Regions from separate parts of the Cobetia amphilecti genome, predicted to be linked through region 1. Evidence: predicted binding sites of a transcription regulator. Region 1 holds the regulator's gene; the other holds the start of a gene.

Region 1 (7,198 bases):
ATGAGCTGATCTGGCGTCAGTTCGTCGCCTGTCAGATGCTGCCGGCCGAATACCTGTCCTCCACGCTGACCATCGAAGTGGATGGCTACGAGCTGCGCGCCAAGGGCCGTGTGCTCAAGTTCGACGGTTACACGCGTGTCATGAAGCCGATGGGCAAGAAGGAAGAGGACCAGTCGCTGCCGGACCTCGCCATCGGCGAGAAGCTGGACCTGGTCGAGCTGCAGCCGCTGCAGCACTTCACCAAGCCCACGGCGCGTTACACCGAGGCCAGCCTGGTCAAGGAGCTGGAGAAGCGCGGTATCGGTCGTCCGTCCACCTATGCCGCCATCATCTCCACCATCCAGGACCGTGGCTACGTGGCGCTGGAAAACCGTCGCTTCTATGCCGAGAAACTGGGCGACATCGTCACCGATCGCCTCAGCGAGTCCTTCAAGGACCTGATGGACTTCGGCTTCACGGCGCGCATGGAAGACTATCTCGATGAGGTGGCCAACGGCGGGCGCAACTGGCGTGAGCTGCTGGACACCTTCTACGCCGAGTTCAAGGCCGAGCTGGACCACGCCCAGTCCGAAGAGGGCATGCGTCCCAACCAGCCGGTGCCGACGGACATCGCCTGCCCGACCTGTGGGCGTGAGATGCAGATTCGTACCGCCTCGACCGGGGTCTTCCTGGGCTGTTCCGGCTACAACCTGCCGCCCAAGGAGCGCTGCAAGACCACCATCGATCTGCTGCCGGGCGATGAAGCCGTGGCGGCCGATGCCGGTGAAGATGCCGAGACGGATGCGCTGCGCGCCAAGCGTCGCTGCCCGATCTGCGCCACCGCGATGGACAGCTACCTGATCGATGAGCAGCGCAAGCTGCATGTCTGCGGCAATAGCCCGGACTGTGTCGGTCACGAGGTCGAGGAAGGTCAGTTCCGCATCAAGGGCTACGATGGCCCGGTGATCGAGTGCGACAAGTGCGGTTCCGACATGCAGCTCAAGACCGGGCGTTTCGGCAAGTACTTCGGCTGCACCAACGAGAATTGCAAGAATACCCGCAAGCTGCTCAAGTCCGGTGAGGTGGCGCCGCCGAAGATGGACCCGATTCCGATGCCGGAACTTGCCTGCGTCAAGGTCGAGGACCACTACGTGCTGCGCGATGGCGCCAGTGGCCTGTTCCTGGCGGCCAGTCAGTTCCCCAAGAATCGCGAGACGCGTCCGCCGCTGGTCAAGGAGCTCAAGGCGCATGCCGACGAGCTGCCGGAGAAGTATCACTTCATTCTCGAAGCCCCGGATCAGGACCCGGACGGACGTCCGGCGCAGATTCGCTTCTCGCGCAAGGTCAAGGCTCAGTACGTCATGACCGATGAGGAAGGCAAGGCGACCGGTTGGAAGGCGACCTACGACAACGGCCGCTGGGTCGTCGAGGACAAGCGCAAGGGAGCCAAGAGCTGATGAGCCAGCGTGCCCGTACCAATCAGCTGCTGTATCAGGCCGAGTTGCTGCTGGCCCAGTCAGCAGCCTCTGGCGACGATGAGCATGCCGTGGCGCGTCGCATGGCCGGTGAAGAGGGCGCGCTCGCCCTGCTGGAGCTGGCGCTGGCGTCATTGCTGGAAGAGTGTGCCGTGACGGCGCGCTGGCCAGAGGGTAGCTGGCGCGAGCGCCTGGCGTCGCCGCCGACGCCCATCGCCGAGGTCGAGCAGCTGCGCAGCCTGCTGGAGCATTCCGACAGCTGGTTGTCTGAGCTGGTCGCGGATGTGACCCGCCTGCATGAAGAGGGCGGCGTCGCTCGCCGCGAGGAATCGCGTTCGCGTGGTGATGGTCTGATCATCGCGGCAGCCTCGAGCGCCTCGCTGGCCGAGCGTCTCAGTGCCGCCATCACGGCATTCAAGGCGCTGCTGCCGCAGCTGCGCGAGTCGAGTGTCGAGTGGTAGGTCAAGGCGTTGATCTGGTGCTGCACGCTGGTGATGACTGGCGCATGGCAATCGGGTGACGTTTCGCCTTCACGGGTGCTAGACTGATCGCATTGTGGCAAGCCCTGCATTCTCCGGTACGACCATGGCTCTGGCTGTGGTCGTACTTTTTTCTGCGTCGCTGATGGCAACGCGGTGCCGGGCTTGCCAGCCGTCGCGCTGACGATTACAACGACGCCGGTATCTCGCGAGATGCCGTGCAGGAGGAATGACGTGTCCGATCCCGCCGTACTTGAAATTGTGCAAATGGAAGATGGTGAAGTGATTCTGCGCGCCGCGGAAAGCGAAGGTGAGCCGCTGCTCAGCATTCGCATTTCGGACGAGGCCGCCGATCTGCTGCGTGACAATCGTTTCGAGGTCGCGCGTGAGATGATCGACCACGCCATCACCCGGACTCGCCTCTGGGATGGCGAAGAAGACGAGGACGAGCAGTCAGAAGGCATCGTGCACTGATTCATCGCTCGCGCTTCGCGCACAAAAAAACCCGCCTCGAGGCGGGTTTTTTTGTGCAATGCGTGCGGCTTTTCTGTTGCTCAGAGCTCTGCGAGAAAGGTGCTGCTGGGCATAGCTCGTTGCTCAAAGCGCTGCTGGTCAAGGCCTCAGTGCAGGCCGCCATCGCGGATGACGCCCACCCCGAGACCTTCGATCTCCAGGCTGTCCGTGCGCAGGTCGACCTTGATCGGCGAGAAGTCCTCGTTCTCGGCTTCCAGCCACACGTAGTGCCCGTCACGGCGGAAGCGCTTGACGGTGACCTCATCCCCCAGACGTGCCACTACGATCTGTCCGTCACGCACGCTGCTGGTGCGGTGCACGGCCAGCAGGTCGCCTTCCAGAATTCCCACGTCCTTCATCGACACGCCGCGCACGCGCAACAGGTAGTCGGCAGCCGGCGAGAAGTAGTCGCTCGGCAGCGGGCAGTGACGGTCGATATGCTCGCTGGCAAGAATCGGACTGCCGGCGGCCACTTCCCCGATCACCGGCAGGCCATCGTTGGCGCTGTCGTCGACGTCAGCCAGCGACGGCACGCGAATGCCGCGAGAGGTGCCCGGCACCATCTCGATGGCGCCCTTGCGCTTGAGGGCACGCAGATGCTCCTCGGCAGCATTCGGTGAGCGGAAGCCCAGCGCCTGGGCGATTTCGGCCCGCGTCGGCGGGTAGCCAGAGGACTTGATGGTCTTGATGATGAAGTCGAAGACATCCTGCTGGCGCGGAGTAAGCGGCTGGGTCATGGCATTGCCTTTGGCCTGGGCGGCATCTTGAGCTGACGGCACGGGGTGTGCATCCATACAACTGTCATTGTATCCAGTCATGGCGGTCATGCAAGGCATCGTGGCTTGCGTGGTGGCCTCAAAGGGCAGGTAGTCGCCGAGATATCGCTGTCTGGCGACTTTTCGTGCCGATATCCGAGGCATTCTTTCTTGATGGGAATGTCTGGAAGTGAATGCCTGGAGGTAAATGTCTGGTGGTGAATGTCTGGAAGTGAACCCGGCCTGGCGCTGGCGGGGTGGTCAGTCACCCAGCTAGGCGAGCCCTTGAATCGGCACGGTCAGCGTTGAGGGAATATCAGGCTTGGCTAAACCTCTGGCGTTTGAAACGCGAGAGAATTGTCAGTCATGGCATGGCGCGCTAGAATCAAAGTGTTTCAAACGAATGTTCGTCGATGGCGGTGCTCACGGGTGCCGTGATCGAACGTGCCTTGCGGTGAACATGCACCACCTCATGAGAGAGTCGCCGCGCGGGGCTTGCGCCGTGACCTACGACTCCAGTTCTTTTCTACCTGACAAGGGTTCCGCCCATGGCCCAGACCGATACCGTTACCCGCATCCTCGATACTGCCGAGGTGCTGTTCGCCGAGCGCGGCTTCGCCGAGACCTCACTGCGTAACATTACCAGCAAGGCCAAGGTCAATCTGGCGGCGGTGAACTACCACTTCGGCTCCAAGAAATCGCTGATCCAGGCGGTCTTCGCACGCTATCTCGACCCGTTCAGTGAGCGCTTCCACGCGGCACTCGACAGCGTCGAGCAGCAATACGCCGGGCGTCAGGTGCCGCTGGAGGTCCTGCTGGAGGTGATGGCGCGTACCGTGCTGGAGGTGCCGGCCGAGCGCAACAGCCTGCGTACCTTCATGCGCCTGCTCGGGCTGGCCTATACCCAGGGGCAGGGCCACATGCGACGCTATATCCGCGAGCATTACGGCACGGTCTTCAGCCGCTTCGCCGAGCTTTTGAAGCTGGCGACGCCTGATCTGCCGGACAACGAGCGCTTCTGGCGCCTGCACTTCATGCTCGGCAGCGTGATTTTCACCTTCTCGGGCCTGGATGCGCTGCGCGATATCGAGGAAGCCGAGTACGGCCATCACACCACGGTGCGTGAGCTGATCCAGCACATGCGTCCGGTGGTGGTCGCGGCGATGGCAGCGCCGTTGCCGGCCTCGCTCGGAGATGGTGAGGCGGTCACCCAGGCGGCCAGCTGATGGCCTGCTGGGTAGCGGTGGACCTCTCGCGCCAAAGCCTTGAGATACGCAATGACGCGCCGAGTGGCAGTCGTGATGCGCCGCCCCCCGCGGCTGACCCTGAGGCGCTGGTGCACGCCTGCGCGATCTCCAGCGGCCTCAACGGTATTGGCGAGCTCGACGGCAGCGGTTGCACGCCAACCGGCTGGCATGTGATTCGAGCCGCCATCGGGGCGGGCAATCCGCGTGGCGCCGTCTATCGCGGACGGCGCTTCACGGGCGAGGTGTTCACGCCCGAGCTTGCCGCGGAGCATCCTGAGCGTGACTGGATCCTGACGCGCATTCTGTGGCTCAGCGGCCGCGAGCCCGGCGTCAATCGTGGTCGCAATGCCCGCAGCGAGCGGGTCGATAGTCTGCGCCGCTACATCTATTTTCATGGCACGCCCAGCACGGAGCCCATGGGGGTAGCGGCGTCCCACGGCTGCATTCGCTTGCGTGATGACGACCTGCTGCGACTCTTTGCCGAGGCTGTGCCCGGCACCCCGGTACTGCTGCATGCCTGAAGGCGCTGGTGCCCGAGTCTGATACCCTCCATGAGCTGTCACCGGAATCTGCGTGACAGCCCCTTGCCGGGGCGCAGCTGGCCGCGACTGTTCGATAGGGGTTCAGTCGGCTAGAATTGCGCCTTTCCTCGCGCTGGCAGCCTGATTCATCACGTTTCTTCCAGGCTGCCGAGCCCCGTAAAAGACATGAAGTCCTGGCGGTCGTGGCTCCTCTCTTCACGGGACATCACTGCCGCAGGCCATGGACAGGAAGGATGACATGACACAGCCACTGGGCTCCGTAATGGTCGATGTTGCGGGGCTGACCCTCGCCCGCGACGAACGTGAACTGCTGGCACGCCCTGCCGTCGGGGGCGTCATCCTGTTTGCGCGCAACTGCGCTTCTCCCGAGCAGGTGTTGGAACTGAGCCGCGAGATTCGCAGCGTCAATCCCCACCTGCTGATCGCCATCGATCAGGAAGGCGGGCGCGTCCAGCGTCTGCGCGAGGGCGTGACACGCCTGCCATCGATGCGCAGCCTGGCGCAGTGCTGTCTCGGGCGTGACTGTGATGGCTGCGGCGAAGACGCCCAGGCCGCAGGCCTGGGTCTGGCACGCGATGCCGGCTGGCTGCTGGGCATGGAAATGGCAGCCATCGGCTGTGATATCACCTTTGCGCCGGTACTGGATATCGATGTGGCGGGCTCGACCATCATTGGCGATCGCAGCTTCGGCGCCACGCCGGAAGACGTCATCGCGGTGGGCGGCGCCTTCATCGACGGGCTGCAGGAGGCGGGCATGTCCGCCGTCGGCAAGCACTACCCGGGGCATGGTGGCATCTCGGCAGATACCCATCTGGAGCGCGTGGTCGACCCGCGGCCGTTCCGCGAGCTGCGCGAACATGACCTCAAGCCCTTCGCGGCCCTCGCCGAGCGCCTGGGTGGCGTGATGCCGGCGCATGTGATCTATCCGGATTTCGATGCACGTCCCGCGGGCTTCTCACCCAGCTGGTTGGGCCTGCTGCGCGAAGAGTTCGGCTTCAAGGGCGCCATCTTCTCCGATGATCTCGGCATGGCGGCGGCCGTCGCGGAAGGTGGCCCGGCAGAGCGTGCACGCCTGGCGCTGGACGCCGGCTGCGACATGGCGCTGGTCTGCAATGACCCGGCCGCCGCGCGCGAAGTGCTCGACAGCCTCGATGACGATGAGCAGCGCCACCGTGGCAAGCGCCAGGCGCGTCTGCGCTATGCGCGAGCTCGCCCGACGCTGGATGGTCTGGTGGGGCTGGCACGCTGGCGGCGCACCCACGCGCGGCTCGAATCGATGGCGGCCAGTCAGGCATCACAGCAGGCTGCCATGCCCTCGGGCACGCTAGGCGCCGCTGACGCGTCTGACGCACGGTCGGTCTCTGAGTCCGGTAGCGCGCAATAATCAGGCACGCGGTGCCTTTTTCGAGTCGAAGACTGGCAAGGAATTCCCATGGCTGAGCAATCCGCCACCGAGGCTGCTGCCGACAAGCTGGCAGCGCCTGCCGAAGAGATGATCAATCAATGGGTCGAGCCGCTGCGCCAATGGGTCGAGCAGACCTTTGGTCTGCCGCTGTGGGGCATCAATCTCGCTCTGCTACTGCTGGCGGTGCTGTTGCTGCACCTCATCGAGCGGGTGGTGCTCAGCCGCCTGGCGACGCATGCCGAGAAGAGCCGCAACCTGTGGGATGACGCCCTGGTGCATGGCCTGCGTCATCCCTTGTCATTCTGGCTCTACAGCATGGGGGTGTTGCTGGCGCTCGGCATCATCGCCGGCCAGTTCAGCCTCGGCGGGGCCGAGAAGTACCTGGGCACGGCGCGCCAGATCGTGACCCTGCTGGCGCTGGCCTGGGCGTTGATTCGCATGGTCAAGCGCTTCGAGGCGCTGCGCACCATGCCGCCGCCCGGCACCAACGTCAACGCGATGGATGCCACCACGGCCTCGGCGATCAGCAAGCTGCTGCGGGCGGTCGTGGTCGTGCTGGTGGGGCTGGCCATCCTGCAGAATCTCGGCGTCTCGTTGTCCGGGGTGCTGGCCTTCGGGGGTGTCGGCGGTATCGCGGTCGGCTTTGCGGCGCGGGATCTGCTGGCCAACTTCTTCGGCGCCCTGATGATCCATCTCGACCGGCCCTTCAAGGTCGGCGACTGGATCCGCTCACCGGACCGCGAGATCGAGGGCACCGTCGAGGATATCGGTTGGCGCCTGACGCGCATCCGCACCTTCGACAT
Region 2 (7,198 bases), 860 kb from region 1:
TGGCCGATCATACCTGATACATCAAGCGACTGCGAAGAGTACCCCAGCATGGCCGATCAGAACCATGAACTGCGCAAGGCGGGACTCAAGGTAACCCTACCGCGAGTCAAGATCCTGCAGATCCTCGAGAAATCGACGGATCGACACCTGAGTGCCGAGGACGTGTACAAGGCGTTGCTTGAGGCTGGCGAAGATGTCGGTCTGGCGACGGTTTATCGTGTGCTCACCCAGTTTGAAACAGCGGGACTGGTGATGCGTCACAACTTCGATGGCGGTCACGCCGTCTTCGAACTGTCCCAGGAAGAACACCATGACCACATGGTATGTCTGGACAGCGGCGAGATCATAGAGTTCTGTGATCCCGAGATCGAGCGTCGTCAGCGCGAGATCGTCGAGGAGCACGGCTATGAGCTGGTCGAGCATGCGCTAGTGCTCTACGTGCGTCCCAAGGGCGACAAGAGCGATAGCTGACGCGGGTTGCGTCAGGGATGACGTGGCCGGAGAGCCTTCTCCGGCCAGATACACGAACGGCCGCCCTCAGGGGCGGCCGTTCGTGTATCTGGCGTTCATGTTTTCTGAGTCCAGGGCTCTGGCGTTCGTCTTGTTGAGGAGCGTCATTGGACGAATGGACGTCGCTGGCAGTGCATGAACGGCGACGGCGACTTTGACGACAGTGCTCAGTGGCGGCTGTCGGCAGCGCCCAGCATCTCGCGGGCATGGGCGAGGGTCTGCTCGGAGAGGTGAATGCCGCCCAGCATGCGTGCCAACTCGCGCACGCGGCCACTTTCATCCAGCAGCGCCATGTGCGTGCGGGTCGTGTCCTTCTCGGCCTGCTTTTCTATATGCAGGTGCTGATGCGCCTGTGCGGCAACCTGCGGCAGGTGAGTGACGGTCAGCACCTGGCCCTTGTCGCCCAGTCGACGCAGCAGCTGACCGACGATCTCGGCGGTAGCGCCGGAGATGCCGACATCGACTTCATCGAAGACCAGGCTGGGGATGGTCGAGCGACTGGCGGCCACGACCTGGATCGCCAGTGACACACGCGAGAGCTCGCCGCCGGAGGCGACCTTGGCCAGCGCACGTGGCGGCTGGCCTGGGTTGGCGCTGATGCGGAAGTGGATACGCTCCATGCCTTCGGGCTGCGGACGCTCCCGCGCCTCGATGGCGACCTCGAAGGTGGCCTTGCCCATGCCGAGGAAGGCCAGCTGGTCCTGGATGTCGCTGGCCAGTTGCGGGGCGGCAGTGGCGCGTTTGGCGCTCACCTCACTCGCCAGCCCCTTCCAGGCCTCGCGACGCTGAGCCACTTCTTCGCGCAAGGCTTCGATGGCCTCCTCATCGCCACCCAGGCCGTCGAGTTCTTCGCTCAGACGCTGATGAAGGCCATGCAGCTCGTCCGGCATCACATGATGCTTGCGCGCGATCTGGTGAATGCGGCTCAGGCGCTCATCGACGAAGGCCAGACGCTCGGGATCGAGTTCGGTGACTTCCACGAAGCGATGCAGTTCACGCGCCGCTTCTTCTATCTGGATGCGCGCTTCCTCGAGCATGCCCAGCGCACTGGCCAGTGAGCCATGCTCGTTGCCCGGCAGATGCGCCAGACGTGCCAGGGCCTGGTTGAGGCGTGACAGCGCACCTTCTTCGTCGTGATCACAGCACTCGGCGGCGGACTGCGCCTCGGCCAGAATCTGCTCGGCATTGGCCAGCGTTTCCTGCTCCTGTTCCAGGGCTTCCAGCTCCCCTTCGCACAGCGCCAGTTCATCGAGCTCCTCGACCTGATAGCGCAGCAGCTGGCGACGTGCACGCACCTCATCGCCATCATTGCTCATGCGCTTGAGGCGACGATGCGCCTCCTGCCAGTGGCGGAAGTCCTCGCGCAACTGGGCAGCCTGGGTCTCCAGGCCCGCATATTCGTCGAGCTGACGCAGATGCGTCTCTTCCTTGAGCAGGGAGTGATGGGCGTGCTGGGAGTGGATGTCGATCAGGTGCTCGCCCAGCTCGCGCAGGTCGGCGATGGTGCAGGGCGTGCCGTTGATCCAGGCCTTGGAGCGGCCGCTGGCGGTGATGACGCGGCGCAGCAGGCAGTCGTCGCTGCCCAGTTCGCGCTCATCCAGCCACTGACGGGCATCGCCAAGCTCACTGATATCGAAACGCGCGATGAGGTCGGCGCGGTCGGCGCCATGCCGCACGCTGCCGGCATCGGCGCGCTCGCCCAGACACAGGCCGAGGGCGCCGAGCAGGATGGACTTGCCGGCACCGGTCTCGCCGGTGATGGCGGTCATGCCGCGGCGGAAATCGAGTTCCAGCGTTTCGACGATGGCAAAATCTTGGATGGCGAGTTGCAGCAGCATGACTACCTCCGAGGGGGCTTTGACGTACGCCGTGCTGGGGGAACATCAGCGGACCCGGACTCGATGGGCGGGCTACGGTGTCGCCATACAGTATGTTTATACAGTGAACATGGCTTTTTATACAGCACGTTCGGGTGGCCTTCAATCCATGCTGGACTCAGTGGGGAGAAAAGCCCGCGGCAAGGCTTGAGAAGCGATGTGCTGTCCCCATATAGAGGCACTGACACTTTCAGTCGGCAGCAATGGCCTGGCCTTGCTGCCTCTCAAGGCAACTCATGGCCTGTCTGTCAGCCAGTACGCGTGATGCTTCGCGACAAGCTCAGCAGGCCACGAATCAGGGCAATGGCGCATAGACGCCGGCCCGCAGGAGATCAGCATGGCTCAGGACCCGCAGACCCCGATGGATGAAGAGCTTCAGCGTGCCGCTCGCGATGCCGAGCCGCAGCCGGAAACGCCGGAAGGTGAAGTGATCGACAACGTACTGGATGCCGACGATACCGGCGCCGAAGGCTCTCTGGTGGACAACCCGGAAGCCGAGATGCTGGCCGCCCAGGTCGAAGAGCTTGAGCAGGCCGTCAAGGAAGCCAAGGACCAGGCGCTGCGTGCGGCTGCCGATGCGCAGAACGCGCGCCGTCGTGCCGAGCAGGACGCCGAGAAGGCGCGCAAGTTCGCGCTGGAGAAGTTCGTCAAGGAAATGCTGCCGGTGGTGGATTCCCTCGAGAAGGCGCTGGAATCCATGTCGGGTGACGAAGCGGCCAAGACCCACGTCGAAGGCATCGAGATGACCTTGAAAATGCAGCTGGATGCCCTGAACAAGTCAGGCGTCGAGCAGCTGGATCCGCACGGCGAGCCCTTCGATCCGGAATACCATCAGGCTGTCGCCATGGTGCCGTCCCCGGATGCAGAGCCGAACAGCGTCATCGACGTGATGCAGAAGGGTTACACCCTCAATGGCCGCCTGGTGCGTCCGGCGATGGTGGCAGTCAGCAAGGCCTCCTGAGGCCTGCGCGCTCCCGACGCCCGATAGGCGCTGGATCGCGCCCTGTGGGGGCTCAGGGCGATCCGGCCCGGGAAAATTTGCCCGGCCGGGTCTTGAAACCCTGACACGCGACCCCATCTAGAGAAACAAGTTCAGGCACCGACACAAGGTGCCGACATCCAGACTTATCTTTCAGGCTAGCAACAGATTCGAGGTATACGATTATGGGACGCATCATCGGTATTGACTTGGGTACTACCAACTCCTGTGTGGCAGTGCTCGACGGCGAGAAAACCAAGGTCATCGAAAACGCTGAAGGCGGTCGCACCACACCGTCCATCATCGCTTACACCGACGACAACGAGATTCTGGTCGGCCAGTCGGCCAAGCGTCAGGCAGTGACCAACCCGGAGAACACTCTCTTCGCGGTCAAGCGCCTGATCGGTCGCAAGTTCAAGGATGATGTGGTTCAGAAAGACATCAAGATGGTGCCGTACAAGATTGTCGAAGCCGACAACGGCGACGCCTGGGTGCAGGTGAAAGACAAGAAGATGGCTCCGCCGCAGATCAGTGCGGAAATCCTCAAGAAGATGAAGAAGACCGCGGAAGACTACCTCGGTGAAGAAGTCACCGAAGCTGTCATCACCGTGCCGGCCTACTTCAACGATTCCCAGCGTCAGGCGACCAAGGACGCCGGCCGCATCGCGGGTCTCGACGTCAAGCGCATCATCAACGAGCCGACTGCCGCAGCCCTCGCCTACGGCATGGACAAGTCTCGTGGTGACAAGACCATCGCGGTCTACGACCTGGGCGGCGGTACCTTCGATATCTCCATCATCGAAGTCGCCGACGTCGACGGTGAGACCCAGTTCGAAGTGCTCGCCACCAACGGCGACACCTTCCTGGGTGGTGAAGATTTCGACATGCACCTGATCAACTACCTGGTTGACCAGTTCAAGGCAGACAGCGGCATCGATCTGTCCGGCGACAACCTCGCCATGCAGCGTCTGAAGGAAGCCGCCGAGAAGGCCAAGATCGAGCTGTCCAGCGCTCAGCAGACCGACGTGAACCTGCCGTACATCACGGCTGACAATACCGGTCCGAAGCACCTGAATGTCAAGGTGACCCGTTCCAAGCTCGAGTCTCTGGTCGACGACCTGGTCGCACGCTCCCTGAAGCCGTGCCAGACCGCACTGTCCGACGCCGGCCTGTCCGCCTCCGAGATCGACGACGTCATCCTGGTCGGTGGTCAGACCCGCATGCCGCTGGTGCAGTCCAAGGTGGCCGAGTTCTTCGGCAAGGAAGCCCGCAAGGACGTCAACCCGGATGAAGCGGTCGCCGTCGGCGCCGGTATCCAGGGCGGCGTGCTGGGCGGCGACGTCAAGGACGTGCTGCTGCTGGACGTGACCCCGCTGACCCTCGGTATCGAGACCATGGGTGGCGTGCTGACGCCGCTGATCGAGAAGAACACCACCATCCCGACCAAGAAGTCCCAGGTGTTCTCCACCGCAGACGACAACCAGAGCGCGGTGACCATCCACGTCCTGCAGGGTGAGCGCAAGCAGGCCGCGCAGAACAAGTCTCTGGGTCGTTTCGACCTGGCCGACATTCCGCCGGCACCGCGCGGTGTGCCGCAGATCGAAGTCGCCTTCGACCTGGATGCCAACGGTATCCTGAACGTGTCCGCCAAGGACAAGGCGACCGGCAAGGAACAGTCCATCGTCATCAAGTCTTCCGGCGGCCTGTCCGACGACGAGATCGAACAGATGGTGCGTGACGCGGAAGCCAACGCCGACGAAGACAAGAAGTTCGAGGAAATGGTCCAGCTGCGCAATCAGGCCGACGGCATGATTCACGCGACCAAGAAGACCCTGACCGAAGCCGGTGACAAGGCCGAAGCCAGCGAGAAGGAAGCCATCGAGACGGCGATCTCCGAGCTGGAAGAAGCCCTGAAAGGCGACGACAAGGATGCGATCCAGGCCAAGCTGGATGCACTGACCGAAGCGTCCGGCAACCTGGCGCAGAAGCTCTACGCCGAGCAGGGCGCCCAGGGTGAGCAGGCTGCCGAAGGTCAGGCTGGCAAGAAGCAGGACGACGACGTGGTTGACGCCGAGTACGAGGAAGTCAACGACGACAAGAAGTCCTGAGGGATTTCTTGAACGACGTCTGATGACAGCGCGGGAGCCTTGTGAAGGTGTCCCGCGTTGTCGTTTGCATCGGTGGCGCCCTGCGCTAGCCGCGAGCCACCGGTGACAACCGGCATTCCAGAACAGACCGGCAGCCTCAGGCTGCCAGCAATCCAGGCGGACCTGATCCATGTCCAAGCGTGATTATTACGAAGTGCTTGGTGTCGAGCGTGGCGCCGACACCAAGGACATCAAGAAGGCGTACCGACGCCTGGCCCAGAAGCATCACCCGGACCGCAACCCGGATGATGAAACTTCGGCCGAGAAGTTCCGTGAAGTCTCTGAGGCCTACGAAGTGCTGTCCGATGCTGACAAGCGCGCCGCCTATGACCAGTTCGGTCATGCCGGTGTCGATGGTCAGGGCGGCGGTGGCTTCGGTGGCGGCGGCTTTGGCGGTGGTGGTGCCGGCGGCTTCGGCGATGTGTTCGGCGATGTCTTCGGTGACATCTTCGGTGGCGGCGGTGGTCGTCGCAATCCGAACGCTCCGCAGCGCGGCAGCGACCTGCGTTACAACCTGGATCTCGATCTGGAATCGGCGGTTGCCGGCACCACGGTCGATATCCGCGTGCCGCGTCTGGCCGCCTGTGGCCACTGCGATGGCGATGGTGCCGAGCCGGGTTCCAGCAAGGAAACCTGCCCGACCTGCAATGGCATGGGCAAGGTGCGCATGCAGCAGGGCTTCTTCGCGGTCGAGCAGGCGTGTCCGACCTGCCACGGTCGTGGCGAGAAGATCAGCGTGCCGTGCCGCAAGTGTCACGGCGAAGGCCGCGTCCAGGAATCCAAGACCCTCTCGGTCAAGATTCCGCCGGGCGTCGACACCGGCGACCGCATCCGTCTGAACGGCGAAGGCGAGGGTGGTGTCAACGGCGGGCCGTCAGGTGATCTGTATGTGCAGGTCAACCTGCGCGAGCACGAGATCTTCAAGCGCGATGGTCGTCACCTGCAGTGTGAAGTGCCGATCAGCTTCGTCGATGCGGCGCTGGGCGGTGAGCTCAACGTGCCGACCCTCGATGGGCGTGTCGTGCTGAAGATTCCGGCCGAGACCCAGACCGGCAAGCTGTTCCGTCTGCGCGGCAAGGGCGTCAAGCCGGTGCGTGGCGGCCCCGCCGGGGACCTGCTGTGCAAGGTGGTCATCGAGACCCCGGTCAGCCTGAATGAAGAGCAGAAGGAGCTGCTGCGTCAGTTCCAGCAGAGCCTCGGTGATACCGGCAAGAGCCATTCACCGAAGGAGAACAGCTTCTTCGATGGCGTGAAGAAGTTCTTCGAAGACATGAAGCCCTAGGCATTCGCCTTGCCGTCTGCGGGCCAGCCCCGTGGATGGCCTTCATGCCAGAGAGCCCCGCACTCGACTTGTCGAGTGCGGGGCTCTCGCGTTTCAGGCTCGGTGGCTCAGCCAGGCAATTCAGCCAAGCAATTCAGTCCAGTAACGCAGCCCGGGGCATGGCTATTCCGGCACCGATTCAGCCGTGAAGGCCTCTGGCTCGATGACGGCAAAGCAGCTCAGCAGCGTGGTCTGGAAGCTGCTGAAGTTGTCATCCGAGATCATCAGGAAGCGATTGCCTTCCAGATGCGTCAGCCCTTCGAAGTTGTCCAGCGACCAGCCATCGCCGCTCGACAGGCGCGCAAGGGTGCGCACCTCGGCCTGGGTGCCGGGCTCACCGAGATGTGCGCGGCGCAGACTGATC

Evidence for each region. The regulator LexA, encoded in region 1, represses DNA repair genes until DNA is damaged. The targets are predictions, from matches to a motif close to TACTGTNTANNTANACAGTA.
Region 2: recN (DNA repair protein RecN) is a predicted target of LexA. The motif match lies at 2,435-2,454, and genes of this name have one in related genera.

What each region holds. Positions count from the first base shown of each region.
Region 1 is NZ_CP136695.1:1,361,407-1,368,604, forward strand. Features, by position in the region: gene topA (type I DNA topoisomerase) at 1-1,436, shown strand, start outside; gene R1T44_RS05845 (DUF6586 family protein) at 1,436-1,915, shown strand; gene R1T44_RS05850 (hypothetical protein) at 2,168-2,407, shown strand; gene lexA (transcriptional repressor LexA) at 2,554-3,183, opposite strand; gene R1T44_RS05860 (TetR/AcrR family transcriptional regulator) at 3,750-4,427, shown strand; gene R1T44_RS05865 (L,D-transpeptidase) at 4,427-4,969, shown strand; gene nagZ (beta-N-acetylhexosaminidase) at 5,229-6,374, shown strand; gene R1T44_RS05875 (mechanosensitive ion channel family protein) at 6,423-7,198, shown strand, end outside.
Region 2 is NZ_CP136695.1:504,826-512,023, forward strand. Features, by position in the region: gene fur (ferric iron uptake transcriptional regulator) at 49-471, shown strand; gene recN (DNA repair protein RecN) at 678-2,348, opposite strand; gene grpE (nucleotide exchange factor GrpE) at 2,725-3,348, shown strand; gene dnaK (molecular chaperone DnaK) at 3,552-5,474, shown strand; gene dnaJ (molecular chaperone DnaJ) at 5,644-6,795, shown strand; gene R1T44_RS02280 (esterase-like activity of phytase family protein) at 6,958-7,198, opposite strand, start outside.